Regions from separate parts of the Acidovorax sp. FG42 genome, predicted to be linked through region 1. Evidence: riboswitches for the same ligand, from Rfam matches in the RefSeq annotation. Region 1 holds a riboswitch; the other holds the start of a gene.
What was found. A riboswitch is a leader RNA that binds a small molecule or an ion and turns the genes downstream of it on or off. The one in region 1 is predicted to bind glycine.
Positions count from the first base shown of each region.

Region 2: it holds a riboswitch for glycine, as region 1 does, so the genes downstream of both, ACODSM_RS06470 (D-amino acid dehydrogenase) here and gcvT (glycine cleavage system aminomethyltransferase GcvT) in region 1, are expected to answer to the same signal.

Region 1 covers NZ_JBMDJM010000023.1:56,136-71,592, reverse strand. The annotation lists gene ACODSM_RS20490 (hydantoinase B/oxoprolinase family protein) at 1-1,528, opposite strand, end outside; gene ACODSM_RS20485 (hypothetical protein) at 1,578-2,126, opposite strand; gene ACODSM_RS20480 (TRAP transporter substrate-binding protein) at 2,158-3,123, opposite strand; gene ACODSM_RS20475 (TRAP transporter large permease) at 3,166-4,464, opposite strand; gene ACODSM_RS20470 (TRAP transporter small permease) at 4,486-4,995, opposite strand; gene ACODSM_RS20465 (TRAP transporter substrate-binding protein) at 5,106-6,071, opposite strand; gene ACODSM_RS20460 (putative hydro-lyase) at 6,096-6,890, opposite strand; gene ACODSM_RS20455 (LysR family transcriptional regulator) at 7,196-8,107, opposite strand; gene ACODSM_RS20450 (Lrp/AsnC family transcriptional regulator) at 8,361-8,819, opposite strand; gene ACODSM_RS20445 (TRAP transporter substrate-binding protein) at 9,275-10,246, shown strand; gene ACODSM_RS20440 (TRAP transporter small permease) at 10,372-10,866, shown strand; gene ACODSM_RS20435 (TRAP transporter large permease) at 10,952-12,229, shown strand; glycine riboswitch at 12,235-12,340, shown strand; glycine riboswitch at 12,354-12,484, shown strand; gene gcvT (glycine cleavage system aminomethyltransferase GcvT) at 12,534-13,676, shown strand; gene gcvH (glycine cleavage system protein GcvH) at 13,757-14,131, shown strand; gene gcvP (aminomethyl-transferring glycine dehydrogenase) at 14,246-15,457, shown strand, end outside.
Region 2 covers NZ_JBMDJM010000004.1:125,764-141,220, reverse strand. The annotation lists gene ACODSM_RS06540 (saccharopine dehydrogenase family protein) at 1-469, shown strand, start outside; gene ACODSM_RS06535 (EamA family transporter) at 579-1,481, shown strand; gene ACODSM_RS06530 (Lrp/AsnC family transcriptional regulator) at 1,507-2,022, opposite strand; gene ACODSM_RS06525 (1-aminocyclopropane-1-carboxylate deaminase) at 2,184-3,200, shown strand; gene ACODSM_RS06520 (MFS transporter) at 3,296-5,236, opposite strand; gene ACODSM_RS06515 (hypothetical protein) at 5,292-6,179, opposite strand; gene ACODSM_RS06510 (helix-turn-helix domain-containing protein) at 6,313-7,044, shown strand; gene ACODSM_RS06505 (TetR/AcrR family transcriptional regulator) at 7,334-8,233, shown strand; gene ACODSM_RS06500 (DUF2867 domain-containing protein) at 8,230-8,805, shown strand; gene ACODSM_RS06495 (ABC1 kinase family protein) at 8,792-10,123, shown strand; gene ACODSM_RS06490 (hypothetical protein) at 10,120-10,530, shown strand; gene ACODSM_RS06485 (YXWGXW repeat-containing protein) at 10,734-11,186, shown strand; gene ACODSM_RS06480 (YXWGXW repeat-containing protein) at 11,343-11,810, shown strand; gene ACODSM_RS06475 (2-keto-4-pentenoate hydratase) at 11,860-12,642, opposite strand; glycine riboswitch at 12,874-12,985, shown strand; gene ACODSM_RS06470 (D-amino acid dehydrogenase) at 13,081-14,397, shown strand; gene sorU (SorU family sulfite dehydrogenase c-type cytochrome subunit) at 14,461-14,799, opposite strand; gene sorT (SorT family sulfite dehydrogenase catalytic subunit) at 14,801-15,457, opposite strand, start outside.

The sequences.
Region 1 (15,457 bases):
GCAGAGATTCAGCCGCCAGCGGCATCTCCACCGCCTGCTCGCGGATCACCGTTTGGTCAGCCAGGCCCATGCCGTAGGCGCTGAGCACACCAGCCAAGGGGTGCACGAACACGCGCGACATACCCAGGGCATCGGCCACCAGGCAAGCGTGCTGGCCGCCTGCACCACCAAAGCACTGCAGGGTGTAGCGCGTCACGTCATAGCCGCGCGCCACGCTGATCTTCTTGATGGCGTTGGCCATCTGCTGCACGGCAATCTGGATGAAGCCTTCGGCCACTTCTTCGGGCTTGCGCTGGGTCTGCGTCGCAATCTCTTCAAAGCGGGCGCGCACCGCGTCAGCGTCCAGCGTTTCGTTGGCTGCGGGGCCGAACACGCTGGGGAAATAACGGGGCTGCACCTTGCCCACCATCACGTTCGCATCGGTCACGGCCAGGGGGCCGCCCCGGCGGTAGCTCACAGGGCCGGGGTTGGCACCGGCGCTCTCGGGGCCCACGCGGAAACGGGCGCCATCGTAGGCCAGCACCGAGCCACCGCCCGCCGCCACAGTGTGGATACTCATCATGGGAGCGCGCATGCGAACGCCCGCCACGTGGGTCTCGAACTCGCGCTCAAAGGCACCCGCGTAGTGGCTCACGTCGGTGCTGGTGCCGCCCATGTCAAAGCCGATGACCTTTTCGTGCTCGGCCAGGCCCGCTGTGCGCGCCATGCCGACGATGCCGCCTGCAGGGCCGGACAGGATCGCGTCCTTGCCCTGAAACGTGCCCGCATCGGTGAGCCCGCCCGAGGACTGCATGAAGAACAGCTTAACGCCCGGCATCTCGCTGGCCACCTGCTCCACGTAGCGGCGCAGGATGGGCGACAGGTAGGCATCGACCACCGTGGTATCGCCCCGGCTCACGAACTTCATCATGGGGCTGGTTTCGTGCGAGGTGCTGATCTGAGTGAAGCCCACTTCTTGGGCGATGCGCTTGGCCGCCTGCTCGTGCTGCGTGTAGCGGTAGCCGTGCATGAACACAATGGCCACGCTGCGCAGCCCGCGACCATAGGCGGCCAGCAGGTCACCGCGCAAAGTGGCTTCGTCCAGGTTCTGCAGCACGCCACCATGGGCGCCCATGCGTTCGCGGGCCTCGATGACTTCGGTGTAGAGCAGCTCGGGCAGCTGGATGTGGCGGTCAAACAGGCGCGGGCGGTTCTGGTAAGCGATGCGCAGTGCATCGCGAAAGCCGCGTGTGGTGACCAGCAGCGTGGGCTCGCCCTTGCGCTCCAGCAGTGCGTTGGTGGCTACCGTGGTGCCCATCTTCACGCACTCCACCAGCGCGGGCGTGACGGGCTCGCCAGGCTTCAGGCCCAGCAGGTGGCGGATGCCCGCCACGGCGGCATCCTTGTACTGCTCGGGGTTCTCGGACAATAACTTGTGGGTGGTCAGGGAGCCATCGGGCCGCTTGGCCACGATGTCGGTGAAAGTGCCGCCCCGGTCGATCCAGAACTGCCAGCGTGGGGTGTGCGTTTGGGGTGTCATGGTGGTCATGTGTAGTGGCTCCGAGATAAAAAAATGGAAAGAGGTGGTGGCTGTGTGGCTAGGCGATGGCAAGGTGGGCGGGGGCCAGCCTTTGCATGACCTGCCACACGGCAGGAATGGGGGGTGCGGTGGCCAGAGCCCGCTCCACAGGGCACCAGGGGCTTGCCAGCGAAGCGGCCCAGGCCATCACGGGCAAGATGTCGGCGGGCGGCAGGGTCTGCATGGTGTCGATCACGATGCGAAGCTCCTGCGCCAGGCGGTTGCCGGGGGCAAATCGCCAGTGGTATTGGCCGCCCGCCACACACACGGCGCGGTTGTCCTTGGCCGTCATGGCCGACAGCCACAGGCAGTGAAAGTCGGCGCAGGCCGGGGCTGGAGGCTCGGTCAGGCAGAAGGTGTAGGCGTTTTCGTAAGCGCGGCCAAAGTTGCGCACCAGGGTCTCGGCAATGGCCTCGCGGCCCAGGGTGCATGCTGGGGCCTGCTCGTCGCCCTGGCGCATTTCCATCTGCAGCAGCGCACCACCGGCAAAGGCTTGCGCAATGAGGTGCGGGCGATTGAGATCCTTGGCGCGCAGGTACATCTCGATGGTGTCCGAGGGTGTGTGCATGGTGCTTCTCCTGAAAGGCGTGCAGGAAAGGTCAGCGCTGCGTGTAGTACGGGATGAAGATCTGGTTGGCCTCGCTGCCCACAGAGCGCACCCACTCGCGCGAGAACCGTTCGCCCAGGCGCTTGAGTTCGGCATCAAAATCTGCTGGCGCACGATCCACCTTGATGCCCTTGCGCTGCAGCTCGGCCACCGACTCTTCGGCCACCGCAGCGCTCATGGCCCAGCCGCGCGTTTCTGCCTCGGCGGCAGCCTTGGTCACCGCCTGGCGTGTGGGTGCAGGCAGCGCGTCAAAAGCCTGCTGGTTCACAAAAACGATGTTCTTGGGAAACCAGGCGTTGATGCCGTAGTACTGCTTGATCTGGCCCCAGACCTGGTTCTCGACCCCCGTGAGGGCCGAAGTGATCATGGAATCGAGCTTGCCCGCCGACAGAGCCTGGTTGACTTCCACCATCGGCACATCCACGGGCGTAGCGCCCAGCAGCTCGGCAATGCGCACGGTGCCGGGGTTGTAGGTGCGCATGCGCGTGCCCTTGAAGTCGGCGGATGAGCGCACGGGGTTGATCGAGAACAGCCCCTGCGGCGGCCAGGGCACGGCGTACAGCGCCTTGAGCCCCTTGCTGGCCATGTGCGACTCGATCAACGGGCGCTGCACGTCCCACATGCGCCGCGCGTCGGCATAGCTGCGCACCACAAAGGGCACGGCATCCGCCCCCGCAATGGGGATGTCCCGCACCAGGGTGGTCATGATGGTCTCTCCCGCCTGGGCCTTACCCTCCTGCACGGCCTGGGGGATCTCGTTCAGCTTGAACAAGGCGTTGTTGGCATGGACCTCGATGCGCAGAGCGCCTGCAGAGGCACGCTCCACATCCTGCGCAAACTGCACGAGATTGCGGGTATGAAACGTGTCCGCGCGGTAGCCCGTGGCCAGCTTCCACTGGGTCTGGGCGTGCAGCACCGGGGCCACGGCGAACGCGGCCAACAACACCAAGGTCTTCATGGGGAACTCCTGTGCGGACGTTTCAGGCGTGGGTGCGGGGGGTCAGCCCTGCATCTGGCGTGGCAGCCAGAGCACGACATCGGGCACGAAGTACGTCATCACGACGGCCACAATCATCAGAGCGAACAGAGGCAAGGCCGTGCGTGCAATCCAGGTCACTTCGCGCCGCGTCATGCCCTGCAACACGAAGAGGTTGAAGCCCACGGGCGGCGTGATCTGCGCCATCTCGACCACCAGCACGATGAAGATGCCGAACCACACCAGGTCAAAGCCTGCAGCCTCCACCGTGGGCAGCAGCACCGCAATGGTCAGCACCACCATGGAGATGCCGTCCAGGAAGCAGCCCAGCACAATGAAGAACACGATGAGCAGCAGCATCAGCGCAAAGGGCGACAGGTGCAGCGCCCCGATGAACTCGGCCAGGTGCCGTGGCAGGCCAATGAAGCCCATGGCCAGCGTCAGGAACGCGGCACCAGCCAGGATGAGGCCGATCATGCAGTACACGCGACAGGCGGCGACCAGCCCTTCCTTGAAGCGCTCCCAGTTCAGCGAACCCTCGATCTTGGCCAGGATCAACGACCCGGCCACACCCAGCGCCGCAGCTTCGGTAGCGGTGGCAATGCCGCTGTAGATGGCGCCCAGCACCACGACAATGAGCGACACGACGGGAATCAGGTGGCGGGAGGCATACAGCTTTTGCACAAAGCTGAGGCGGGCGTCAGGCGCAGGCACCTTGTCTCTGTTGAACAAGGCCCACACGATGATGTAGCCCATGAACAGCGCAGCCAGCATCAGCCCCGGAATCACCCCCGCAAGGAACAGCTTGGAAATCGATACGTTCGCCGCCACGCCGTAGACGATCATGATGATCGAAGGCGGAATGAGCAGGCCGAGAGTGCCGGCACCGGCCAGCGTGCCCACGGAGATGTCATCGGGATAGCCGCGCTGCTTGAGTTCAGGCAGCGTGATCTTGCCGATGGTGGCGCAAGTGGCGGCCGATGATCCCGAGATGGCGGCGAAGATGGTGCAGCCCACCACGTTGACGTGCAGCAGGCGGCCGGGCAAACGCTCCAGCCAGGGCGCCAGGCCCTTGAACATGCTGCTCGACAGCTTGCTGCGGAACAGGATCTCGCCCATCCACAAGAACAGCGGTAAAGCCGTCAGCGTCCAGCTGGAGGTCGACCCCCAGATGGTCAGCATCATGCTGTCGCCCACCGGCCGGTTGGTAAAAAGCTCCATGCCGACCAGAGCCACTGCCAGCAGTGACAGGCCGATCCACAGGCCCGACCCGAGCACAGCGAACAGCACAACGATCAGACCCAAAGCGATGATGACGTCCATGATGAGGTCTCCTGGATCGGGTTATTCGGAACGTGCGGCTTCGGACACAGCCATGAAGGCCGTCCCCTGGAAGCGCAACACCAGCGCATGGGCAAACGCCAGCGCAAAACCAATGCAGCCCATGGCCATGCTGATCTGCGGAATCCACAGCGGAGACGCGTCGGCCGCTGGCGAAATGTCGTGGGTGATGTAAGAGATCCACACCGAACGCACGGCATAGCAGGCGATGTACACGGACAGCACCAGCGCGCTGACCAGGCAGAACCACTCGAAGGCACTGCGCCAGCGGGCGGGCAGCCTGTCCAGGATGAGCGTCACGCGGATGTGATCGCCGTTTTGCAGCGTGCTGGGCAGCGCAAAGAACAAAGCGGCGGCAATGGCGTAACCCGCGTAGGCATCGAGCCCGTCGATGTTGAGGTGGATGACTTCGCGGGCAAAAACGCCCAGCGTGACTGCGCCGAACGCGGCCAGCATCGACAGGCCGGACAGCAGCATCAGCAGCCTGTAAAAATTTCGGACGAGCTTGTCCATGGCGTACTCCTGTAACGCTTGAAAAGAGGGGGAGCGGTAACGAGATTGAGGGGGTAGCGCGCGGTGCGCTACCCGGCCCCGTGGGGGCCTTCTGACATGTCCAGACGCGACTACTTCTTGCGGTAGGCGTCGATGATGGCCTGCCCCTCGGCCCCGGCCGATTTCACCCAGTCGGCGGTCATGGATTCGCCAATGCTCGCCAGCTCCTTCTTGATGCTGTCGCTGGGCTCGGCCACCGACATGCCTTTGGCCGACAGTTCCTTGATGAACTCCTTGTCCACACGTTCACTGGTGGCCCAGCCGCGTTCTTCGGCGGCAGCTGCGGCTTTGAGCACCGCGTCCTGCAGAGGCTTGTCGAGGGCGTCAAAGGCCTTCTGGTTCACCACAGTGGCATTGCGCGGCAGCCACGCGCTGACAGGGTAGAAGTACTTGACCTGCTCATACAGCTTGGACTCCACGCCGCTGGCGCTCGACGTCAGAAAGTTCTGCACCGTGTTGGTCGCCAGGGCCTGGCCCAGCTCCGACAGCTGGATCGTCACAGGCTGCGCCTTGAGCAGCTGGGCAATGCGCGTGGTGGCAGGGTTGTAAGCGCGCATCTTGGTGCCCGCAAAGTCTGCAGGCGTGCTCACCGGCTTGAGCGAATACAGCGACTGGCCGGGCCATGGCACCGAGAACAGCACCTTCACGCCCTGGGCGGCCAGCAGCTTCTCTTGTGCGGGCTTGGCGGCCAGGTACAGGCGTTTGGACTCTGCATAGGTGGTCGCCAGGAAGGGGATGGAGTCCACGCCAAACAGCGGGTTCTCGTTGGTAGCGCCCGACAGGATGAACTCGGCCGAAGGCACCTGCCCGGTCTGCACCGCGCGCTTGATTTCGTTGGCCTTGTACAGCGAACCACCGGGGTGCAGGGTGATCTTGAGCTTGCCGCCGGTGAGCTTGTCCACTTCATCGGCAAACTGCTGCACGTTCTGCGTCTGGAAGCTATTGGCGCCGTAGCCGGTGGGCAGGTCCCACTTGACCTGGGCCTGGGCCGCACACACGCTGAGGGCAGCCGTCATACACAGTGCAAATTTTTTCATGGGGAGACTCCTGGGGTAAGCCGCTTAGAAGCTGGCGAGTTGGTGGTTGAGAAGATCGGTGATCAGCATGCAACCCGGGGCATGGGTGATGCAGAAGGCCGGTTGGGCGCTGAGGATGGCGGACTGGGGTGTGACACCGCAGGCCCAGAAAACAGGGATCTCACCGGGCATCAGCGCTACGGCATCGCCATAGTCGGGCCGGGACAGATCGGCGATGCCGATGAGAGCCGGGTCACCAATGTGCACCGGTGCGCCGTGCACATTGGGAAACCGCGAGGTGACCTGCACCGCCCGAATCACATCTGCTGCAGGCATGGGACGCATGGTCACCACCATGGGGCCACCGAAGGGGCCCGCCGGCTCGGTTTGCACATTGGTGCGGAACATGGCTACGTTCTTGCCTTCCTCGACGTGGCGCAGGCGGATGCCTGCCTCGATCAATGCGAACTCGAACGAGAACGAGCAACCGAGAACGAAGGTGACCAAGTCAGAGCGCCAGAGGCTGGCGATGTCCGCCACCTCTTCCGACATTTCACCGTGACGCCAGATGCGATAGAGCGGCACATCGCTGCGAATGTCGATGCCCTTGCCCAGTGAAGGCAAGGTGAACTGTCCGGGCTCACTGACCGCCAGCACAGGGCAAGGCTTGGGGTTGCGTTGACAGAACCGCAGGAAGTCACTGGCGAGCACCTCGGGCAGGATGACGACGTTGCCCTGAACATGGCCATCTGCAAGGCCACTGGTGTGCGATGTCCACAGGCCCTTGCGGATGGTGTCACGGACATGGATCGGGTTGCTGGCACCTTCAGGGCCAAACACCGCGAGCGAATTTTCTTGAACGAAGTCCACCGTTTTTCCTTGCATTGAGAAATGTCAATTGCATGACGTTGGGCAGATTGTGTTGGGGTGTGAACGACCCTGGCAAATTCAAAAAATTTCTATCACGTCATCGATTTTTTCCATGCACTCCATTGGGGAGATGCGAACCATCTTGGTGCCAAGGGAAAACCCCGAGAGAAAATTTACGGGTAAACCCTGACGCCACCGGACCATTGGAATGCCGGAGAAAAAAACGTATGCCGAGCGCACCCGCCAGGGTGCGTCGAGATGTTTTGACAGAAGGCTCAGCCCTTGCGAGGGCGGCGGGCTGGCGCGGGCTGTTGCTGCTCAATGAAGTCCAGCGCCGAACGCACCACGGCCTCCATGGCGGGCGATGAAGGGTCTTCGCGGTAGCTCACGTGAATGGGCAGTGGCCGCAATGCCGTATCGCACGCCAGGGCTCGCAAGTCAGGGAACGCCAGCAGGCGCTGCACTGCCAGACGTGGCAGCGTGGCCACGCCAAAGCCGCCTTGCACCAACTGCACCATGGCAGAAATCGACGAGATGGTGTGCACGCAACGCGGCTCTACCTGGGCCTGGCGCAACGTGTCGAGCAGGGACACGTGCGGCTGCGAGCCGCGCTGGAAAGTCAGGATGTCAGCGCCTGCAAAATCTTCCAGCGCATAGCGACGCTTGCGGTGCGTTTTGCTGTTGCCCACAAACACCATCTCCATGGGCGTCACCGCCTGGCTACGGATGCCATCCGCCGCCGCCGGCAGGGCCGCGAACACGGCATCCAGCGTGCCGCGGCGGACCTGGTCGAGCAACACCGGGGTGGTCTCCACCGTCAGCTCCAGCTCCAGCAACGGGTTGTCCTTGCGCAGCTGTTCCACCCACGGAATGAGCCATGAGTGCAAGACCGATTCGATGGCCCCCAGGCGGATCGACACCTCCAACGGTCCGCCCGATCCCATCTCGGATTTGAGCTGGCGCTGCAGCTCCAGCATGCGCTTGGCATACACCAGGAACCGGGCACCGGCCACCGTGAGTTTGAAATGCTTGTCGCGCCGGTCCAGCAATAGCACGCCCAGCTCTTCTTCGAGCGCGGAGATGCGGCTGGACATGGCGGACTGGGTCAGAAACAGCTTCTCGGCAGCGCGTGTCACGCTCTTGAGAGAGGCCACCCAGTAGAAGGCTTCGACAAAACGCAGGTTCATGGTGTTCTTCGGAAGGGCTGGGTGTGCTTTTACTCAAACAGCTCTGCGCACTGCCCAGACGGGCGCACTGCGATGGTGCGCGGTGTGGAAATCCAGCCGCCTTTTTCCGGCAGACACCGCGCTGTAAAAGCGATTGTGCCGTCGCATTTCAAGGTCACAACGCAGAACTGCTCGCAGTTGGGGCGCTGGCCAAAAGTGCGTTGCCAGTTATCTGCAAGAAATCTCCGGCGTCTTGCCACGCCACATGAACGGCCTACCCGGTGAACAAGGGCAGGTCTGCCTTCTTCAAGGTCCGCAGCACAAAGCTGGAGCGGCTGTGCCGTATGCCTTTAATCTTGTAGAGCTTCTCGCGCAGCAGGCGCTCGTAATCGCGGGTGTCCTTGACGACGATGCGCAGCAGGTAGTCGTAGTCACCGGAGACCAGGTGCGCCTCGATCACTTCGGGAATGCTGGCCAGTGTCTCGCCAAACTTTTCGAGTGTGTTGTCCGAATGGCTGTCGAGGGTGACCTGCACCAGTACCGTGTCGGCCAGGTCAAGGGACTGAGGATTGATGCGCACCGTGTAGCCCTGGATGACACCCGCCTCTTCCATCTTTTTGATGCGCCCCCAGCAGGGCGACGGGCTCAGGCCCACGGTCTGCCCTATTTCTTGCAGGCTGGCGCGAGCGTTGGCCTGCAAGACAGCGAGAATTTTTCTATCCAGTCGATCCATCGGCCTGATTATTCAGCAAATCATTCAGATGCAGAAAATTATTCTGCATGTTCAACAGAATGCGCCAAATTCAGCAAATTCATCTGCAGCACCCGGCGCATACTTCTTCCATCAAGGCGCTCTTACCGGAGCGCACAAATTGACAAGGCCCCGGCTGGTTACCGCCAGCACGGGGCCCTTGGCATTCCAGATGCCTCCACACACTGAATAGTGAATAGCCGCTTGCATCCGTCGGTGGCGTGCGGACTACGTACGGGCCTCAACCGCTCCGCTCCAAGGAGGTGTCGCCAATGCAACTGCAAACGCCGGGTGACCCAGTTGATAAGCACGCTTACCAGCACAAACCCGGATGCCTGCGGCCATGCTGCACCGCCATAATTTGACCAAGGCCAGGGGCGGCTCTGCCAGGAGCCCAAGTGCCCCAATCCCGTGCCCCAACATCAACAGGAGACACCATGCAATTGACCAAACTCGTCGTTGGACTGAGCCTCGCGCTCGGCTTTGTGGCCACCGCTGCTGCGCAGACCACCATGCGCATCAGCATCTCGACGGCCCAGAACTCCCACCAGGGTGTAGCCATCGACACGTTTGCCAAAGAGGTCGAAAAACGCACGGGGGGCCGCTACAAGATCCAGACGTTCTACAACGGCGCCTTGGGAGGCGAGCGCGAATCGATCGAAGCCGTGCAACTGGGCACCCAGGAACTGGCCTTCAGCTCCACAGGCCCTGTGCCCAACTTTGTGCCCGAGACCAAGATCCTGGATGTCCCCTTCCTGTTCCGCGACAAAGCCCATGCACGTGCGGTGCTGGACGGTCCTATCGGCCAGGACCTGCTGTCAAAGTTCGACGCCAAGGGTTTCAAGGCACTGGCCTGGGCCGAGAACGGCTTCCGCCACATGACCAACAGCAAGCGCGACGTGAAGGAGCCCGGTGACCTGAAGGGCCTGAAGATGCGCACCATGGAAAACCCCGTGCACATTGCCGCGTACAAGGGCTTTGGCATCATCACCACGCCCATGGCCTTCCCTGAAGTGTTCACGGCGCTGCAACAGGGCACGGTGGACGGCCAGGAGAACCCGCTGTCCGTCATCATCTCGGCCAAATTCGACCAAGTGCAAAAGCACCTCACCCTCACCGGCCATGTGTATTCGCCCTGCATCTTCGTGATGAACAAGGCAGCTTTCGACAAGCTTTCGGCAGCCGACAAGCAGGCCTTCATTGACGCAGCCAAGGAAGGCACCAAGGCCAACCGTGCACGTGTGGACGAAGACGACGCCAAGGGCGTGGCTGACCTGCGCGCCAAGGGCATGACCGTGATCGACAATGTGGACAAGGCCAAGTTTGTGGCGGCTCTGGCCCCTGTGAACGCCGAGTTTGAAAAGCAGTTCGGCAAGGCTGCCATCGACAAGATCCGCGACGTCAAGTAATTTGGGTCTTTGCTATTACCTTTGTAGCTAATAACGCCCGTAGCCATTGCGCTATCGGGCGTTTTTATTCTTGAGCCATCGCTGGTTCTGATCACCTCCTACCTGCCCATGGTCGGCATCGCCCCATGAAAAACGCTTTTCTTACCTTTGAGCGATGGACCACCTTCATCGCCATGCTGGGCGCTTGCGCCATGTTGACCCTGGCCTCGGCCCTGGGCATGTTCCAGATCGTGACGCGCTTTGTGCTGGAGCAGCCCGCCGAATGGACCGAAGTGCTCATCCGCTTCAGCCTGATCTGGATGGTGTTCCTGGCCATCCCGGCCGCGTTTCGCCAGGGCGCGATGGTGAGCGTGGACGTGCTGTACCGCTGGAGCCCGCCACGCATCAAACGGGTGCTGGACTGGGTGGTCGCACTGGCGGCCCTGGCCCTCATCGGCATCATCATCTGGTACGGCTGGGACTACGCGCAGCGCGGTGGGGTGCAGAGCATGGCCGGGCTGGAGTCCGTGTCCATGTTCTGGGCCTACCTCGCCATGCCGGTGGGGGGGCTTTTTTGCATCGTCGGCATCATTGGCAACCTCATTGATCCCCTGCGTATGGAACTGGAGACTGCTCAATGAACGCCGCGCCGAGCCGCCTCAAGCCAGTGAACGGCCCCCTTGGGGGGCAGCAAGGACATGCAATGCCGAGCGTGGGGGTCCAACTATGAGTTTGGTCATGATTTCAACGATGGTGCTGTGCTTTGCACTCACCGTCTCGGTGGCTGTGTCCATCGGTTTGGCGTCCATCCTGGGCATCCAGGCCTCCAACGCGAACATGCTCATCTCCGTCAAGGAGATGTTCGGGGCCATCAACAAGTTTCCGCTCGCAGCCATCCCCTTCTTCATCCTCGCGGGCAACCTGATGGAGACCGGAGGCATCTCGCGCCGTTTGGTGGAGTTTGCCAAGAGCATAGTCGGCGGCGTGCAGGGTGGCCTGCCCATGACCTGTGTGCTGACCTGCATGATCTTTGCGGCCGTGTCCGGCTCGTCGGTCGCCACCACGTTTGCGATTGGCGCCATCCTGATTCCCGCACTCATCAAGCATGGCTACCCCACCAGCTACGCTGCCGCGCTGCAGGCTACCAGTGCCGAGTTGGGCGTGATCATCCCGCCCTCCATTCCGATGATCCTGTACGGCGTGAGCGCCGAGGTGTCGATTGGTGAGCTGTTCATCGCCGGCTTCGGCCCCGGGCTGCTGATCAGCGCCGCATTGATGCTGTTTGTCTGGCTGTACTGCAAGTACAAGGGCTGGGGCAAAAACGACGGCGATGGGCGCATGCCCTTTGGCAAGGCCGCGCTGCAGGCGGGCTGGGCGCTGCTGATGCCGGTGATCATCCTGGGCGGCATCTATGGCGGCGTGTTCACCCCCACAGAGGCATCAGCCGTCGCCGTGTTTTACGCGTTGGTGGTGGGCATCGTCATCTACCGCGAGATCAAGCTCAAGGACCTGTTCGCCATCCTGCGCAAATCGGCCATCTCGTCGGCGGTGATCATGTTCATCATTGCCAACGCCGGCTTGTTTGCATTCCTCATTACGCGCGCGGGCGTGCCCGATGCCATCGGCCGCTGGCTGGAGGCGGTTCTGCAGTCCCCAGCCCTCTTCCTGCTGGGCGTGAACGCGGCACTGTTTGTGATCGGCATGTTCATCGAGACCAGCGCGGCGATCATCGTGCTGGCCCCCATCCTCGCGCCTGTGGCCATGCACTTCGGTGTGGACCCCGTGCACTTCGGCCTCATCATGGTGGTGAACCTGGCGCTGGGCATGATCACGCCCCCGTTCGGAGTGAACCTGTTTGCTGCCTGTACGGTGGCCAGAATCTCCTTGGACCGGATCATCAAGCACCTGCTGCCGTTCGTCGGCGTGATTCTGGTGTGCCTTTTGATCATCACCTACGTGCCATCGATCTCGTTGGCACTTCGGGATCTGATCTACGCAAAGTAGTTAGAATCGCCCGGTCAGGAGAGAGTGCTCCGTCTTGTCCCCAGGACGCGCAGCACCGCCGAAGGCGCAGGCACCCGCCGAACGCTCAGGCAAAAGGACTGGCAACCGCCCGCAGCGATGCGGGCGTTCCCTTGCTGGAGAGAGATGGCCCCACAGTAAAAATCTGTGTGCAGGCCATCCACCGAAGGAGCAAACCGTATGGCCAGCCAGGGCGCTGCGGTGAATCTCTCAGGTAAAGCGGACAGCAGGGCAAATCCCGTGGCCACCATTTGGCTGCGGCCCCCATTTGCCCCGGAGTTCCGCCATGTCAGCCACTGCCCCCCTGCTCACCACGCCTCTGAACGCCCTGCACATCGAGCTGGGCGCCCGCATGGTGCCTTTTGCAGGCTATTCCATGCCCGTGCAGTACCCCTCAGGCCTGATGGCCGAGCATGTGCACACCCGCACTGCCGCCGGCCTGTTTGACGTGTCGCACATGGGCCAGCTCAAACTCATTGGCGCCGATGCTGCCGCAGCGTTTGAAACCCTGATGCCCGTGGATGTGATCGACCTGCCCGTGGGCAAGCAGCGCTACGGTCTGCTGCTGACCGACGAAGGCACGATCATTGACGATCTGATGTTCTTCAACCAGGGCGTGGTGGATGGCGAGCCCACCTTGTTCGTCATTGTCAACGGCGCCTGCAAGGTGGGCGACATTGCCCATATCCAGGCCCACATCGGCCAGCGCTGCAAGGTGGTGCCCATGCCCGACCACGCCCTGCTCGCTCTGCAGGGCCCACAGGCCGTCACCGCCCTCGCCCGCCTCGCGCCCGGAGTGGAAAAGCTGGTGTTCATGACCGGTGGAGCATTCAACATTGCTGGCTGCGACTGCTTTGTGACCCGCAGCGGCTACACCGGCGAAGACGGCTTTGAAATCTCGGTGCCCGCTGCGCAGGCCGAGACGCTCGCCCGCGCCCTGCTGGCCCAACCCGAAGTGAAACCCATCGGCCTGGGCGCGCGCAACTCGCTGCGCCTCGAAGCAGGGCTGTGCCTGTATGGCAACGACATCGACACCACCACCACGCCCCCCGAAGCCGCGCTGAACTGGGCCATCCAGAAGGTGCGCCGCACCGGTGGCGCGCGTGCAGGCGGCTTCCCCGGTGCCGACAAGGTGCTTGCACAGATCGACAACCCCGCCACCCTGGCGCGCAAGCGTGTGGGTCTGGTCGCGCTGGAACGTGTGCCGGTGCGCGAGCATACCGAACTGCAGAGCACGGACGGCCAGAAGATCGGCGAAGTCACCAGTGGCCTGCTGGGCCCCACGGTGAACGAACCTGTGGCCATGGGCTACGTCACGCCAGCTTTTGCCGCCATCGGCACCCGTGTCAACGCCATCGTGCGCGGCAAGGTGGTGCCCATGGAAGTGCGCGCCATGCCGTTTGTGCCGGCCAATTACTACCGCGGCTGATTTCATCAGCGAAGCGCAGAAGCTGCGCCCGCTTACATTGCAGATTCCTTTACTTTTTTCCTTTGCTTGAGGAGCTTCCCATGACGATCAAATTCTCCAAAGACCACGAATGGATCAATGCCGCTGACGCTAACGCTTCGGTGGTGGGCATCACCGTCCACGCGCAGGACGCTCTGGGCGACGTGGTGTTTGTAGACCTGCCCGAAGTGGGCAAGAGCTTTGCCCAGGGCGAAGTGGCAGGTGTGGTCGAGTCCGTGAAGGCCGCCGCCGATGTGTACATGCCCGTCTCTGGCGAAGTGGTCGAAGTGAACGAAGCCCTGCGTGCCGACCCATCCCTTGCCAACAGCGACCCGCTGGGCGCTGGCTGGTTCTTCAAGGTCAAGCTGGCCGACGCGAGCCAACTCGACGCCCTGCTGGACGAAGCTACCTACACCGAGTTCGCCAAGAACGCCTGATCCCTGCTGACTCAGAGGGCATGGCGCCGGGCCATGCCCGGCCCGCCGCCCTGTCGCGTGCGCGCTCTATTCCCGGCACCGCCCCCAACCCGCTGCGACCTACGAGACTGCCCCATGCTGATGCAATCCGCCACCCCCCTTGGCGCGCTTGAAAACGCCACCGAATTCCTGCCCCGCCACATCGGCATCGACGCGGCCGACGAAGCGCACATGCTGTCGGTGATCGGCGAGGCCTCGCGCCGTGCGCTCATCGAATCCATCGTGCCGCGCTCCATTGCACGCAGCCGGGGCATGGACCTGCCTGCGCCGCTCACCGAAGCGGCCGCATTGGCAGAACTCAAGGCCATCGCGGGCAAGAACCAGCTGCTCAAGAGCTTCATCGGCCAGGGCTACTACGGCACGCACACGCCCGGCGTCATCCTGCGCAACATTCTGGAGAACCCCGCCTGGTACACCGCCTACACGCCCTACCAGGCCGAAATCTCCCAAGGCCGCATGGAGGCCCTGGTCAACTTCCAGACCATGGTGTGCGACCTGACGGGCATGCCGATTGCCAACGCATCCATGCTGGACGAAGCCACCGCCGCCGCCGAGGCCATGACGCTGGCGAAGCGCTCGGTCAAGAGCAAGAGCAACGTGTTTGTGGTGGCGGGCGACGCCCACCCGCAGACCATTGAAGTCATCCAGACCCGCGCCAAGCCCCTGGGCCTGGAAGTGCGCCTGGCCAATTCGGCCGAAGAATGGAACACCCTGCTGGACGGCGACTACTTTGCCGTGCTGGCCCAATACCCCGCCACCAGCGGCCGCATTGACGACCTGCGTGCCGACGTGGAAAAGGCCCATGCCAAGCAAGCTGCCTTCATCGTGGCGGCCGACCTGCTGGCGCTCACCCTCATCACGCCACCCGGCGAACAAGGTGCCGACATTGTGGTGGGCACCACCCAGCGTTTTGGCATGCCCATGGGCGCCGGGGGCCCCCACGCTGCCTACATGGCCTGCCGCGACGAATTCAAGCGCAGCATGCCTGGCCGCCTGGTGGGCGTGAGCGTGGACGTGCATGGCAAGCCCGCCTACCGCCTGGCCCTGCAAACGCGCGAACAGCACATCCGCCGCGAAAAGGCCACCTCCAACATCTGCACGGCCCAGGTACTGCCCGCCGTGATCGCCAGCATGTACGCCGTGTACCACGGCCCCGAAGGCCTCAAGCGCATTGCACAGCGCGTGGCTGCCTATACCGCCGTCCTGGCCCAGGGCCTGAAGCAGCTGGGCGCCCCAGTGCGTGAGCAGGCGACCTTCGACACGCTGAGTCTGCACACCGGCGCCGCT
Region 2 (15,457 bases), on a different contig from region 1:
ACCGTTCGTGATGGCCGCCATCAACACGCGCAACGTACACCGCTCCAACTTCCTGCTGCAGCACGCTTACGGCACCGATTTTGTCTACGACGAAATGCTCATCACCGGCCCTGGCGAAAAGGGCGAGGCCATCGCCAATGCGGTGGCGGGCGACAAGTCGCTGGGTTCGGACAAAGGCCCCAAGCCGGGCGAAGGCCCTTCGCGCGAGGAACGCGAGAACGGCTTTTACGATGTGCTGTTTTTGGGCACCGACGACGCAGGCCACACCCTGCGCGTGGGCGTGAAGGGCGACCGCGACCCGGGCTATGGGTCCACCTCCAAGATGATCACCGAAGCAGCGGTGTGCCTGCTGCAGGATGCTTCCGAGACATCTGGCGGTATCTGGACCACAGCGCCCGCGCTGGGTGATAGGCTGATCGCGCGGCTGCAGGCCAATGCGGGGCTGAGCTTCGCAGTCGAGCCAGCGTAACGCCTTCGGAATTTCTCCATGGTCTGGTCTGTTTTCGTTCCACTCTGGTCCTGAAACGTCCGGCCACCGGGCCGCTCCATCCCCGAGAATGCAGGGCATGAACACTGCCCTGCGCCCCCGCGACCTCGCCCTGGCCCTGCTCGTCATCGTGGTCTGGGGCCTCAACTTTGCTGTCATCAAGGTGGGCGTGGCCGGAGTGCCGCCCCTGCTGCTGGGCGCGCTGCGCTACCTGCTCGCAGCCTTCCCCGCACTGCTGTTCGTCAAGCCTCCCAAGGTGCCCCTGCGGCTGTACCTGCTGTACGGCATGACCATGGCCGTGGGCCAGTTTGCGCTGCTGTTCACCGCCATCCACATCGGCATGCCGTCGGGCCTGGCCTCGCTGGTGCTGCAGTCGCAGTCGTTCTTCACCTTGCTGCTGGCGGCGTGGTGGCTGCGCGAAAAATGGCATGGCAACCAGGTGGCAGGCCTGGCGCTGGCGGGCTGCGGGCTGGCGCTGATCGGCAGCGCGCATGGCGCCTCCATGCCCCTGGCAGGCTTTGCGCTGACCGTGGCGGCAGCCGCCATGTGGGGCTGCGGCAATATCGTCACGCGTGCCGTGGGGCGGTATGGGCCGATGAACCAGTTTGCCTTCATCGTCTGGTCCAGCGTAGTGGCGCCGCTGCCTTTTGTGGCGCTGTCGCTGTGGCTGGACGGGCCCGCCACGGTGTGGACGGCCGTGCAGCACCTGTCCTTCCAATCGATGGCCGCCGTGGCCTATATCGCGTGGATTTCGACGCTGCTGGGCTTCGGGCTGTGGACCTACCTCATGTCGCGCTACCCCGTGAATCGCGTGGCGCCCTTCACGCTGCTGGTGCCCGTGGTGGGCCTGACCGCGGGCTGGGTGGCGTTTGGCGAGCAGTTGCTGCCCGTGCACTTTGCGGGCGCCGGGCTCTTGATGGCGGGGCTGGTGGTCAACGTGTTTGGCGGCCCGGCCTGGGCGGCCATGATGGGGCGGCTGCGCGGCGCGCAGTGACCAGTGACCGAATAGAGGCAGACGGCTACACCGCCAGTGGCAGCTCGGTGGTCGACAGCACGTTGCGCAGCACCATGAACGAGCGCACCTGACGCACCCCCGGCAGGTAGAGCAGCTGCTCGGCGTGCAAGCGGTTGAAGCTGTCGTTGTCGCGCGTGCGCACCAGCATGAAGTAGTCGAACTCGCCGGTGACCACATGGCATTCCATGCAGCCCGACACCTTGGCCGCTGCCTTTTCAAACTCGGCAAACGACTCGGGCGTGGAGCGGTCCAGCACCACGCCAATCATCACCAGCATGCCCGCCCCCACGGCCTGGGGGTTGAGCAGCGCCACCACCTTGTCGATGAGCCCCAGGCGCCGCAGGCGCTCCACGCGGCGCAGACAGGCGGGCGGGCTCAGATGCACCTTGTCGGCCAGCGCGACATTGGACAGCGACGCATCACGCTGCAGCTGCCGCAGGATGGCTTTGTCGGTACGGTCCAGTTCGGCAGAGACATCGGCCTGTGGTGCATTCTTGGCACGAACTTTTGTTGCGTACATAAACAATTTGAAGAAATATTTTCTGCTTGCATTCTCTTTCAGAAAACTTAAACGCCGAAATTTTGACAATTTTTGCAACCACTTGATGCGCGTGTTTTTCTACGATGAAGGCACTGCAAGCCCCCCGCTTGCGACTCCTCTTCACCGACCGGAACACCGCCATGAACCTGCAGAAATTTGCCCGCCACCCGCTCACCTTCGGCCCCTCGCCCATCACGCCCCTCAACCGCCTGTCGGCCCACCTGGGCGGCAAGGTGCACCTGTACGCCAAGCGCGAGGACTGCAACAGCGGCCTGGCATTCGGCGGCAACAAGACGCGCAAGCTGGAGTACCTGATCCCCGAAGCCATCGCAGGCGGCTACGACACGCTGGTCTCCATCGGCGGCATCCAGTCCAACCAGACGCGCCAGGTCGCCGCCGTGGCAGCGCACCTGGGCATGAAATGCGTGCTGGTGCAGGAGAACTGGGTCAACTACTCCGACGCGGTGTACGACCGCGTGGGCAACATCGAGATGAGCCGCATCATGGGCGCCGACGTGAGGCTGGACGCTGCGGGCTTCGACATCGGCATCCGCCCCAGCTGGGAGCAGGCCATGGAAGACGTGAAGAAGGCGGGCGGCAAGCCCTTCCCCATTCCAGCCGGTTGCTCCGAGCACCCCTACGGCGGCCTGGGCTTCGTGGGCTTTGCCGAGGAAGTGCGCCAGCAGGAGAAGGAGCTGGGCTTTCAGTTTGACTACATCGTCGTGTGCTCGGTCACGGGCAGCACGCAGGCGGGCATGGTGGTGGGCTTTGCCGCCGACGGTCGGGCGCGCAAGGTGATCGGCATCGACGCATCAGCCAAGCCCGAGAAGACGCACGCGCAGATCCTGCGCATCGCGCAAAACACCGCACAGCTGGTGGAGCTGGGCCAGGAGATCACGGCCGAGGATGTGGTGCTGGACACGCGCTACGGCGGCCCCGAGTACGGCCTGCCCAACGAAGGCACACTGGAAGCCATCCGCCTGTGCGCGCGCCAGGAGGGCATGCTCACCGACCCGGTGTACGAAGGCAAGTCCATGCACGGGATGATCGACAGGGTGCGCAACGGCGAATTCCCCGAAGGCTCCCGCGTGCTGTATGCGCACCTGGGAGGGGTGCCGGCGTTGAACGCCTACAGCTTTCTTTTTCGCAACGGCTGATCAACCCAGCTCCACAGCCCAAGAGGAACAGGAACGCCTGGCGCGGCTGGCCAGGCTCTCACTGATCTGAAACGCCCCGCACAGGGACTGGCAGCTCATGCCGCGAGCAGCTTTTGCACCCGCTCGCGCAGCAGCGTGGGCTGCACCTCGGTCGGCGCGACGGCAGAGCCCACATTCAGCCCCACGCGGCTGTAGAAGCCCCGGCGGAACGGCCGCACCATGGCGCCGCCCTTTTCAATACGACTGAAGTACGAGCCCCACAGGTTGGTCAGCGCCATGGGGATCACCGGGGCCTCGACACCCTCGGCCTTCGCCCGTTCGATGATCTTCATGATGCCGCCCTTGAACTCCTGCAGCTGTCCGTCCTTGGTGATGCCCCCTTCGGGGAAGATGGCGAGCAGATCGCCTTCGCGCAGCACCTGTGCAGCACGGTCGAAAGCCGCTTCATAGGTCTTCGGGTCTTCCTTGTAGGGCGCAATCGGGATGGCCTTGGCCAGGCGGAACAGCCAGCCCAGCACCGGCACGCGGAAGATGCGGTGGTCCATCACGAAGTAGATGGGGCGCGGGCTGGCGGCCATGAGCAGCACGGCATCCACAAAGCTCACGTGGTTGCAGGCCAGGATGGAGGGGCCGGTGGACGGCAGGTTTTCATCGCCCTGCACCTTGAAGCGGTACACGAACCGGGAAGACACCCACGCGATGAAGCGCAGCAGGTACTCGGGCACCAACATGAAGATGTAGAACGCCACCACGGCGTTGGCCAGGCCGGTGAACAGGAAGATCTGCGGCACCGTGAAGCCCGCGCCCAGCAAGGCGCCGGCGATGAGCGAGCTGCCGATCATGAACAGCGCGTTCAGGATGTTGTTGGCCGCGATGATGCGCGCGCGGTGCGTGGGCTGGCTGCGCATCTGGATCAGCGCGTACATGGGCACGCTGTACAGGCCCGCAAACAGGCTGAGCAGCGCCAGGTCCAGCATCACGCGCCAGTGCGCGCCCTGGGCCATGAAGGCGGCCAGGCCCATGATCTCGGAAGGCGGCAGGCTGCGCGATGCAAAGTACAGGTCGATGGAAAAGACGCTCATGCCGATGGCGCCCAGTGGCACCAGGCCGATCTCGACGTGTCGGCGCGACAGCACCTCGCACAGCAGCGAGCCCACACCAATGCCGATGGAGAACACCACCAGCAGCAGCGACGCCACCTGCTCGTTGCCATGCAGCACGTTCTTGGCCAGGCTGGGGAACTGGCTCAGAAACACCGCGCCAAAGAACCACATCCAGCTGATGCCCAGCAGCGAGCGGAACACCACGATGTTCTCGTGCGCCAGCTTGAGGTTGCGCCAGGTTTCGGTGAAGGGATTCCAGTTGATGGTGAGCCCCGGGTCGGTGGCCGGCACCGAGGGAATGAACTGCGCCACCGCGCGCCCGACCAGTGCAGCCACCACACAGGCCACGGCCACGGTGGTGTGGCCGATGCCGGGCAATGCCACCAGCAAACCACCGGCCACATTGCCCAGCAAGATGGCCACAAACGTGCCCATCTCGACCATGCCGTTGCCGCCCGTCAGCTCACGCTCGTTGAGCACCTGGGGCATGTAGGCAAACTTGACCGGGCCAAACAGCGTGGAGTGCACGCCCATCAAGAAGGTGCACAGCAGCAGGATGGGGATGTTGCCCCCGATGAAACCCACGGCCGCCACCAGCATGATGGCGATCTCCAGGTTCTTCACGAAGCGGATCATCTTCGTCTTGTCGTACTTGTCGGTGAGCTGGCCGGACGTGGCCGAGAACAGCAGGAACGGCAGGATGAACAGCGCGCCAATCACCAGCCCCGCCATCGCGGGCGGCAGCCAGTCCACACTGAGCTGGTAAGTCACCATCACCGTGAAGGCGAACTTGAAGAGGTTGTCGTTGGCCGCGCCGGAGAACTGCGTCCAGAAAAAGGGGGCAAACCGCCGCTGGCGCAGCAGGGCAAACTGGTTCGGGTCCTCGTGCGTGGGTGCGGGGGCCACGCTGGTGGAGGCGGTGTCGGGGCTCATGCGTTTCTCCTCGTTTCCGATGGGTTGGCTTGTTGGAATTTTCCGGACCTGCGCTTCATGCGCCGGATCTGCGGGCGACACCCACGGCGTGGGCGCCATTCTGCCCGGACGGCATGACCCGCGGCATCACCGCCGCGTCACTGTGGCGCAAAGCCACCAGCGACCCCAATGCCGTCATCACGGGCCAGGCGGCGCCCGCCGCCAGCACATGCTTGAGGCTGTGGCCCGACACCCATCCGCCTGTGGCCTCGAACACCGAATGGTCTGCCGCCTCCAGCAGCTTGGCCAGGGCGTACAGCACCACCACCACGCCCAGGTGCAGCGCCAGTCCGCCAACGCGGCGTGGCAGGCACGCCAGCGCCAGCACCACCAGCAGGCCACCCAGTTGCACCACGGCCCACGGCAGCAGGTTGCCGGTGTGCACCCAGGCCCACACGGCCAGTGGCCCCGCCAGCAGCACCGCACCTGCAGCGGCCACGCCCGCCCGCGCGCTCACCCGGCTGGCCGCCGCCAGCCCAAGCAGCCCCGCAAAAGGCAGCACCATGCCCAGGCGGTCCCACAGCAGGCCCGCGTCCTGCGGCTGCCAGTGGTACAGAGCAGAGCCTGCGGCGGTGCACAGCAGCCCGCCAAAGAACAGGGCAGCCAGCGCACGGGAGATGGCGTCCAGCGCGGCCGACGGCACGCGGCGCAGCACCCACCAACCCCATGCACCTGCCAAGGCAAAGGCCAAGTTGCTCAACACATCCAACGCGCAGGGAATGCCCCACAGCGTGCGCAGGTCGGCAAAGTCATGCTGGTGCGCACTGGCGGGCAGCACGGGGCCGAACAACGCCAGGGCGAGCAGCGCAGCCGCGCCCAGCAACAGGCCGGTTTCGGCACCCGACAGTCGCGACAGCGTTGCCAGGCCGCGCGCACGAGGGGGAGTCACAGGAGAAGAAGACATCACACACACCGTAGAAAGTGAACGATGCCGCGCAGTGTGGGTAGCGGCGCCATCGGTGGCCTCAAAAAGTCGCGCAAGGGGCTACCCACGCACCTTCGGGTATTGATAATCGATACCCAGGAGCCCCCTCACCATGAGCACGACCGCCGACCTCGTCACCGCCCTGAAAAAGGAACTCAAGACCGCGCAGATGACCTACGCCGATCTGGCGCAGGCGCTGGGCATGGCCGAGTCCAGCGTCAAGCGCATGCTGGCCAGGGGCGACATGCCGCTATCGCGCATCGACGCCATCTGCCGCGCACTGGCGCTGGACTTTGCCGATCTGGCAAGGCGCGTGGCCGACGAGCAGCCCTTGCTGAAAGAGCTGACCCACGAGCAGGAAAAGGCCGTGGTGGCCGACAAGAAGCTGCTGCTGATGGCGATCTGTGTGCTGAGCCAGTGGACGCTGGAGCAGGTGACGGGCTACTACCGCCTGACCGAGGCCGAGGGCATCAAGTACCTGGCGCAGCTGGACCGCATCGGCATCATCGAGCTGCGGCCGCTCAACCGCTACCGCCTCAAGCTGGCCAAGACCTTCCGCTGGCGCCCGCATGGGCCCGTGATGAACTACTTCCGGGACCACGCGCTGCTGGACTACTTTGCAGGCGGCTTTGATGGCCCGGGCGAAGGCGTGCTGCTGGTGCACGGCAACATCAGCCGCAGCCTGGCGCCCGCGTTCATGGAGCGCATGCAGCGCGTGGCGCAGGACTTTGCCCAGCAGCACCTGGCCGACCAGAAGCTGCCCGACCGCGAGCGCGAGGGCTACACCCTGCTGCTGGCGATGCGCAGCTGGGAGTTCGAGGCGTTTGCAAGCATGCGGCGGTAAGCCTCCCGCCGATTTCGCGGGCCCCTGCAAGCGGCAGCAGTCGCTGCAAGCCAACTCCTGCCCTTGGTTAAGCGCAGCGGCCGCCTCACAGGTGCAGGAACTGGCCGCAGCGCCATGAATCAGCCTCCATTTACTATCTTTTTGATAGCTATCAACGCATGAAATACCTGCGCTTGATGCTAAAAACGCCTCAAAACCCCTGCTTGCGCCTGCCAAGAGGTGGCTTGACGCCATAAACAGAAATAACTATTCTTTAAATTGCATATTCAATCAATTTAAGAATAGTCAAATGAAAACCACCCGCCAGCAGCAAGACGCCACGCGCCGCCAGATCGTGGCCAGCGCGGTGGACCTCATGACCCGCCAGGGCTTTGACGGCACAACGATGAAAGACATCGCACGCGCCGCCGGCATTGGCGACGCCACGATCTACAAATACTTCCCCACCAAGGACCGCATCGTTCTGGGCTACCTGGACGATGTGGCCCACCAGGCGCTGGCCGACACGCTGCAGACACCGGGCTTTGCGGGTTACGGCCTGCAAGAAAAGCTGCAGCGCCTGACCGATGCCGTGCTGGAGCGCCTGCTGGCCGACCGCGAGTTTGTGGCCCAGGTGCGCGGCCTGGCCCGGCGCTCGCCGCTGTCGATGCTGGCCGAGCCGCTGGCAGCACGCCAAAGCCTGCGCGAGGCGGTGGCGAGCTTTCTGGAGGCGGCCGAGGCCAGCGGCGAGATCGAGCCCTGCGACTTCAAGGGCCTGGCAGGTAGCCTCTACACCGACTACCTCGCAGGCGTGGTGACGTACTGGCTGGCCGACACCTCCGACGAATTTGCCGACACCACGCAGCTGGTGGACCTGTCGCTGGGCGTGCTGGTGCAGGCGCTGCGCGGTGGGCTTGTCAACCGCGTGCTGCAACTGGGCGGCTTTGTGCTGCGCAGCCAGATGGCCCGCATGGTGCAACACGGCAGCGGCCTGATGGGCATGCTGCACATGGCCCAGCAGGCCATGGCCAGCGCGCCCGCAGCAAGGGCATCGCAACCCCCTGCCGGTAGGGCCGCGGCCGAAGACCTCGCCCCGAAAACTGCGCAGCCTGCGCGTGCACCCCGCAAACCCCGGGCGGCCGCCGGCCCCACGGAGGCCCCCACCGCCCCCCGCCCCGCCACGCCCCGCAAAAGAAAGAGCGCACCATGAACGCGCCCCCTACACCGGCCGCCCCCACCACCGCGCACGCTACCCAGGTGCCATCCGGCACGGCCATCCACGCCACGCTGCCGGGGGCCGATTTTTTTGATGCCTACGAGGTGGCCGACCGGCACCCCGCGCGCTCGGCCCTGCAGTCGTGGCTGGATGTGGCGGCCCGCACCCCGGCATGGACGCGCGCCCTCATGTTCGTACGCAACAAGGCCGTGCGCCTGGTGGGCCTGAAGGACCTGGGCCAGCTGGACGACGGCCACCCGCCCGCGAGTGGCCGATCCCTGCGCGACGCGCGCAGTTACCGCGTGGGCGACCGTGTCGGCATCTTCCGCATCCGGCACCTGAGCGACACCGAGGTGGTGATGGGCCAGGACGACAAGCACCTGGACGTGCAGGTGTCCATCTGCAAACAGCCCGCCGCCCCCGGCACCGCGCCCCGCGTGGTGCTGAGCACCGTGGTGCACATCCACAACACGCTGGGCCATGCGTACATGGCGGTGATCACGCCGATCCACCGCGTGATTGCACGCTGCACGGCGCAGCGCCTGGCAGACCATGGCCCAAACTGACGCAAACGCACCCCGCACCGGCAAGCTGGCGCGCAGCGCCATCACGGGGCTCGCGGCCGCGCGCATCGGCATGGCGGAGCTGGGACACCGCACGCGCAAGCGCTCGGCCCAGGCACAGGCCGAGCACGAGGCCGCGCTGGGCCGCATTTTGTTTGGCGCGCTGGGACAGCTGCGGGGCTCGGCGCTCAAGGTGTCGCAGTTGCTCAGCATGCACCCGGGCCTGCTGCCCGACGGCGTGCGCAGCGAACTGGCACGCGCCCACCACCAGGCCCCGCCGCTCAACCGCGCGCTGGTGGGACGCGTGTTCCGCCAGGCCTTCGGACAAGAGCCCGAGGCGCTGTTCGAGCAGTTCGAGCCCACCGCGTTTGCCGCCGCCAGCCTGGGACAGGTGCACCGCGCGCAACTTGCTGGCCACGGCACGGTGGCCGTGAAGGTGCAATACCCCGGCATTGCCGCCACCATTGCCAGCGACATGCAGCTGATGCGCGCCGCGCTGCGCGCACTGGCCCACACCGACATGCCGCTGCCCACCGATGCCGTGCTGGACAGCGTGATGACCGAGATCGAGGCCACCCTGCTGCGCGAGGTGGACTACCTGCAGGAGGCCGAACAGCTGCAATGGTTTGCCCAGCATGCCGCGCAGCCGGGCGTGGTGATGGCGCAGCCCATCCTCTCGCACACGCGCGGCCAGGTGCTCACGCAGCAGTTTGTGCCCGGGCTGCCGTTGCAAGCCTGGCTGGCCACACAGCCACCGCAGGCACTGCGCGACCAGGCCGGGCAGCACCTGTGGGACTGGTTCATGCACTGCATCTTTGTGCTGGGGCAGGTACATGCCGACCCGCACCCGGGCAACTTTCTGTTCGCGCCCGATGGCACGGTGGGTGTGCTGGACTTTGGCTGCACGCGCGCCCTGCCCAGCGCATTCCGTGCGCAGGTGGTGCAGGCATGGTCTGCCCTGCTGCGCGCCCCTACCGACCCCACGCGCAACGCACAGGTGCTGCAGGCCTACCAGGCGCTGGGGCTCTTGCGCAAGGACTTGACCGTGCAGGCCTACACCACTGAACTCGCCCCCGCGCTGGCCGAGATGCAGGCCTGGCAGATCGAGCCCTTCACCCAGCCGGTGTTTGACTTTGGCACCAAAACACCGCCGCCCATCACCCCCAGCCAGCACCAGCGCGTGCTGGGCCAGCACCTCGCCCAGATCCCCGGCGAGATGCCCGCGTTCGAACGCATGTGGATGGGGCTGATGCACCTGCTGACGCGGCTGGGTGCCCGGGTGCACACCCGCGCCCACAAGGCGCTGGCCGTTCACCCATGACAAACACCGCGAACACCGCGTTGACCCTGGCGGCAGCCGGGCTGGCCCTGGTGGGTGTGGCGCACTCGGTGCTGGGAGAGCTTCTACTGTTTCGCAGGCTGCGTACGCAGGGCCGCCAGACGGCGGGGCGCGCGGAGGTTGGCACGGCGCAGCAGTTGCTGCACGCCCCGCACCTGCGCATTCTGTGGGGCACCTGGCATGTGGCCTCGGTACTGTGCTGGGCACTGAGCGCCCTGCTCTGGCGCCTGGGTACCGCACCTTGGGACGCGGCCCTGGGCGCCTGGGCCGCCGACGCCGTGGGCATTGCCACCCTGGCCAGTGGCATGCTCGTGTTCTTTGCCACGCATGGCAGACACCCGGCGTGGTGCGCGTTGCTGGTGATTGCGACGCTGGTGTGGTGGCGCTGAAGCAAGCCATCGCGGGCGGATGGATGGGAGACGCCGACGCCGGATGCCTGAGCAGGCGTGACAAAAATCACACGGCAACCGTTTGCCTCCGAAGTCGGCAACACAACTTCACAAAGCTTCGCAATGGGACTACACCGGCTTGACGCAGCGTGCGCACCATGAAGTCTCCGGTTCCGCAAGGAATCACATCTGAGGAGAACCTTATGGCCCGCAAAGCACTTGCCGCTGTGTCCATCGCCCTGCTGTCGCTGGGCGCCGCGAGCGCGGCGCAGGCGCAGACCAGCGCCACCGTTGTCATCCAGGCAGGTACGCCTGTCTACCAGCAACCCGCCCCAGTGCGCGTGCAGTACCAGGCGCCGCCCCCACCCCGCTACGAGGTGGCGCCGCACCCGCGCCGCGGCATGGTGTGGGTGCCCGGCCACTGGGAATGGCGTGGCCACCGCCATGTGTGGATGCAGGGCTACTGGGTGAAGGCCCGCCCCGGCTACCACTACCGCGAGCCCCGCTGGGTGGAACACGGCGGCCGCTGGAACATGCAGCCCGGCGGCTGGGACCGTGATGGCGATGGCATCCCCAACCGCCGCGACCGGGACCGTGACGGAGACGGCGTGCCCAACCGCTACGACCAGCGCCCGGACAACCCCTACCGCCGCTGATCCACCCCGGTGGGACCGCTGCGCGCGCCGACAGGCAATGGGCAGTCCGACTGACAGACGCGCCACCACCCACCGGCCACGATGAGGCCACAGACGCAACACCCGGCCCGACGCAGGCAGTGCCTGCGGTCGGCCAGACACGACAAGGAGTTCACCATGACCCACGCCACTTTCTTGCGCAACACCTTCACTGCAGCGGCCCTGTCCGTGACAGCGCTGACGGCGCTGACGGCGCTGACAGGGGCCATCACACCGGCCCAGGCCGCCACGCAAGCCACTGTGATCGTGCAGTCGGGCCCACAGCAGGGCATCGTCATCCCGGCACCCCCGCCACCCCGCCGCGAAGCCGTTCCGCACGCCCGCAAGGGACAGGTGTGGGTGCCTGGCTACTGGGACTGGCGGGGTCACCGCCACGTGTGGGTGGCAGGCCACTTTGAAAAGGTGCGGCCAGGCTACCGCTATCGCACCCCCCAGTGGGAGCAGCGCGACGGGCGCTGGGAGCTGCACCGGGGCGGCTGGGACCGCGATGGCGACGGCATTGCCAACCGCAATGACCGCGACCGTGACGGCGACGGCGTGCCCAACCGCCGCGACCACCAGCCGGACAACCCGCGCCGCAACTGATCGTTGATCGACGCTCCGCTGGCTAGCCAGGGCGCCAGGCCCTGTGCCTTTATGGCAGGTGCAACACCGCCTGCCCCAGCCCGGGAAAGTCGGCCACCACCTCAGCCCCCGGCGCCACCAGCACGGTGCCGGTGCATGACCCGGTGGTGACCCAGTGCCCCGCGCGCAGTCCACCCAGGCTGCGCGCGCCTTCGTTGGCCAGCCACACCAGCATGCGCAGCGGGTCGCCCGCCGGGTTGCCCCAGGTGGCATGTTGCACGGCCACGGCCCCGTTCACCGACAAAGTCACCGCTTGCGCCAGGGGCTGTGCGGTGGCCACTTCGTCGGTGCCAGTCCCCACAATCAGCGCTCCGTGGCATGCCTGGTCGGCCAGGCGGCTCCACTCGCCCTGCTGCGCCCAGGCAGCAAAGCGCGTGTCGCACACCTCGATGGCGGCCCGCACCGACGCCACGGCGGTCAGCACTTCGGCGGCGCTGTAGGGGGTGGCGCGGGCGGGCAGGTCGGCCCCCAGTTCGTAGACCCATTCCGCCTCCACCCCCATCACGGCAAAACCAGATGCAGCCAGCAACACGGGCTCGCCCGCTGCAGCCACCCACACCGAATCGCGGGTGAGTGCAGCGCGTGCCGGTTGCGCCTGGGGCGACGCAGCCCCGACCTTCCAGCCAGCGATGTGCCCGCGTGCACGCACCACCGCGTCTTGCACGGCATAGGCCTCGGTGGCATCGCGCGGGCGCAGCCCTGCGGGAAAGTCCAACGGGCGGGGCGTGCGCCCTTCCCGGGCCTGGGTGATGACGGCGGCGCTGGCGGCAGGGTCCAAAGCGGTGGGGGACATGGCAAAAACTCTCCGTGGTGCAAGGGGTCGGCGGGATTATCGGCACCTTCCCCCATCGGCCCCGCCCCGCTGCATCAGCAACGATTGCGCCCCATTAGCCACCGGAGTTGATCCGGCGCACAGGCTTGCCCCCTAGAATCGGCCTCGCAGGAGAGCACGGCAGGCACAGGCCACCGCTGCACCGAAGGCGCAAACTCCCATACACGCTCAGGTCCCGTACTGCACCATTCATCAAAGCCGTCTGGAGAGCCGCCTCGCGCAACGCGAAGCGCACCGAAGGAGCAAGCCGCAGCCCGGGTGGGTGGCGGTGAATCTCTCAGGTACCAAGGACAGGGGGAGCGGCAGCTAGGGCATTCATGCGCCAGCTGCACGCTATTGAATTCATAGCTGCCAGCGCATATTGTTCTAGCGCCAGAGCCCAGAAAGGCTTTGAAAATCATGCGCGTGATCGTTTTGGGCGCCGGCTTGCTCGGCGTGACTTCGGCTTATTTCCTCTCGCAACTCGGTCACGAGGTGACCGTCATCGACCGCCAGGGCACGCCCGGCGCCGAAACCAGCTTTGCCAACGGCGGCCAGATTTCGGTGAGCCATGCCGAGCCCTGGGCCAACCCCAGTGCGCCGCTCAAGGTGCTGCAATGGCTGGGCAAGGAAGATGCGCCCCTGCTCTTCCGCTTGCGCGCCGACATGCGCCAGTGGCTGTGGGGCCTGTCCTTCCTGCGCAACTGCACGCCCGCACGCACGCGCCACAACATCGAGCAGATCGTGCGCCTGGGCACCTACAGCCGCGACACGCTGCAGCAGCTGCGCGCGGCCACTGGCCTCCAGTACGACCAGCGCACGCAGGGCATCCTGCACTTCTATACCAACCAAAAGGAGTTTGACGGCGCGCTGGCCCCGGCCGAGCAGATGCGTGCGCTGGGCTGCGAGCGCCAGGTGATCAGTGCTGACGAGGCCGTGCGCATCGAGCCTGCCCTGGCCCACATCCGCCCGCAGCTGGCGGGCGCCACCTTCACGGCCGAAGATGAATCCGGCGACGCCAACCAGTTCACGCGCGAGCTGGCCAAGCTGTGCGAGGCGGCGGGCGTGCAGTTCCGCATGGGCCACCACATCACTGCGCTGCGCGAGGTGGGTGGCCGCATTGACCATGTGGAAGTGACCAATGCCGAAGGCCGCTTCGAGCGCGTGCGCGGCGATGCGTTTGTGCTGGCCATGGGCTCGTTCAGCCCGCTGCTGGCGCAGCCGCTGGGCATCCCGCTGCCCATCTACCCGGCCAAAGGCTACTCGGTGACCATGCCGGTCAAGGACGCGGCCAAGGCGCACCAGGTGAGCCTGACGGACGACGAGTTCAAGCTCGTGTTCTCGCGCTACACCAGCGAGCGGGGCGACCGCCTGCGCATTGCGGGCACGGCGGAATTGAATGGCTATGACCGCCACTTGAACCAGGTGCGCTGCGAGGCCATCGTGCGGCGAGTGGAGCAGCTCTTCCCCGACGCGGGCGACACCACCCAGGCGCAGTTCTGGAGCGGCCTGCGCCCCGCCACGCCCAGCAACGTGCCGCTGATCGGCAAGACCAAAGTGGGCAATTTGTTCCTCAACACCGGCCACGGCACGCTGGGCTGGACGCACGCCTGCGGCTCGGGCAAGGCGCTGGCCGACATCGTGAGTGGCCGCGTGCCCGAGGTGGAGTTTGCGTTCCAGGGGCTGCAAGGGCGCGCAGCCGGGGCGGCGCTGGTGCCGTCGCGCACAGCGGCCTGAGGCAGCGCGCGGTTGCAGGCGGTTGCAGCGAGGCCACGCTGCAACCGGTGCGAAAAGCTGCGCCTACTTGGCCGCGCCTGTGGCGTGCGCCACAAACTGCGCCACGGCCAACATGTCCTTTTCGCTCATGCGTTCGGCATAAGACGGCATCACGCCGATGCCTGCCTTGAGCGCGCGCAACACGCGGCCCGCGTCGGGTTTCAGCTCATCCAGCACCGGGCCGACCTGGCCCTCGGCACCGGCAGCCTGCAGCGTGTGGCACACGGCACAGGCGGGCTGGATCTTGGTGAACAGTTCCTTGCCGCGCGCCAGTTCGGCGGGATCGGCGGCCGCAGCCGACGTACAGGCGCCAGCGGCCCACAGCGCCGCTGCAAGGCGGCGCGCTCCGTTGCTCCCACCCATCTCAGGCCACGGTCACGGTGACAGCGTGGTCGCGCCAGCTGGCGTTGTTGTAGCCACCCAGGTTTTCCTCGCGCTGCTCGGCCTGCACATTGCCCGCCGTGTCGGTGGCGCGGCTGGCCAGCACATGGGTGCCCGCCTCCAGCCGCACGGGCAGTGCAAACTGCCGCCAGGCAAAAGGGCCCAGGTCCGGGCCGATGAGCTTGGCCGCCTGCCAGGTCTTGCCGCCGTCGGCCGACACCTCCACGCCCTTGATGCCGCGCGTGCCGCCAAAGGCCACGCCATGCACCTGCACCTGGCCGGGCTTGAGGGGGCCCTTGTCGGTCAAGGGGCCGTTGATCCAGGACTTCACGCCCATCTCCCACACCGAAGGCTGGTCAGGGCTGGCCTTGGAGCCGGGTGGTGACATGCGGTAGCCGTGCGACATGATGCGCGCCTGCGACTGCGCGCTGCCGAAGGCCACGCGCTTGACGTACTTGATGTTGTTCACGCCCTGATAGCCGGGCACCACCAGCCGCAGCGGGCCGCCATGCGCCAGTGACAGCGGCTCGCCATTCATCTCCCAGGCCAGCAGCGCATCGTCCATCGCCTTCACGGGCACCGAGCGCTCCACCAGCACCGACAGCGGGTCCACCCCCTCGGGCAGCTTCTCGCCGCCCGT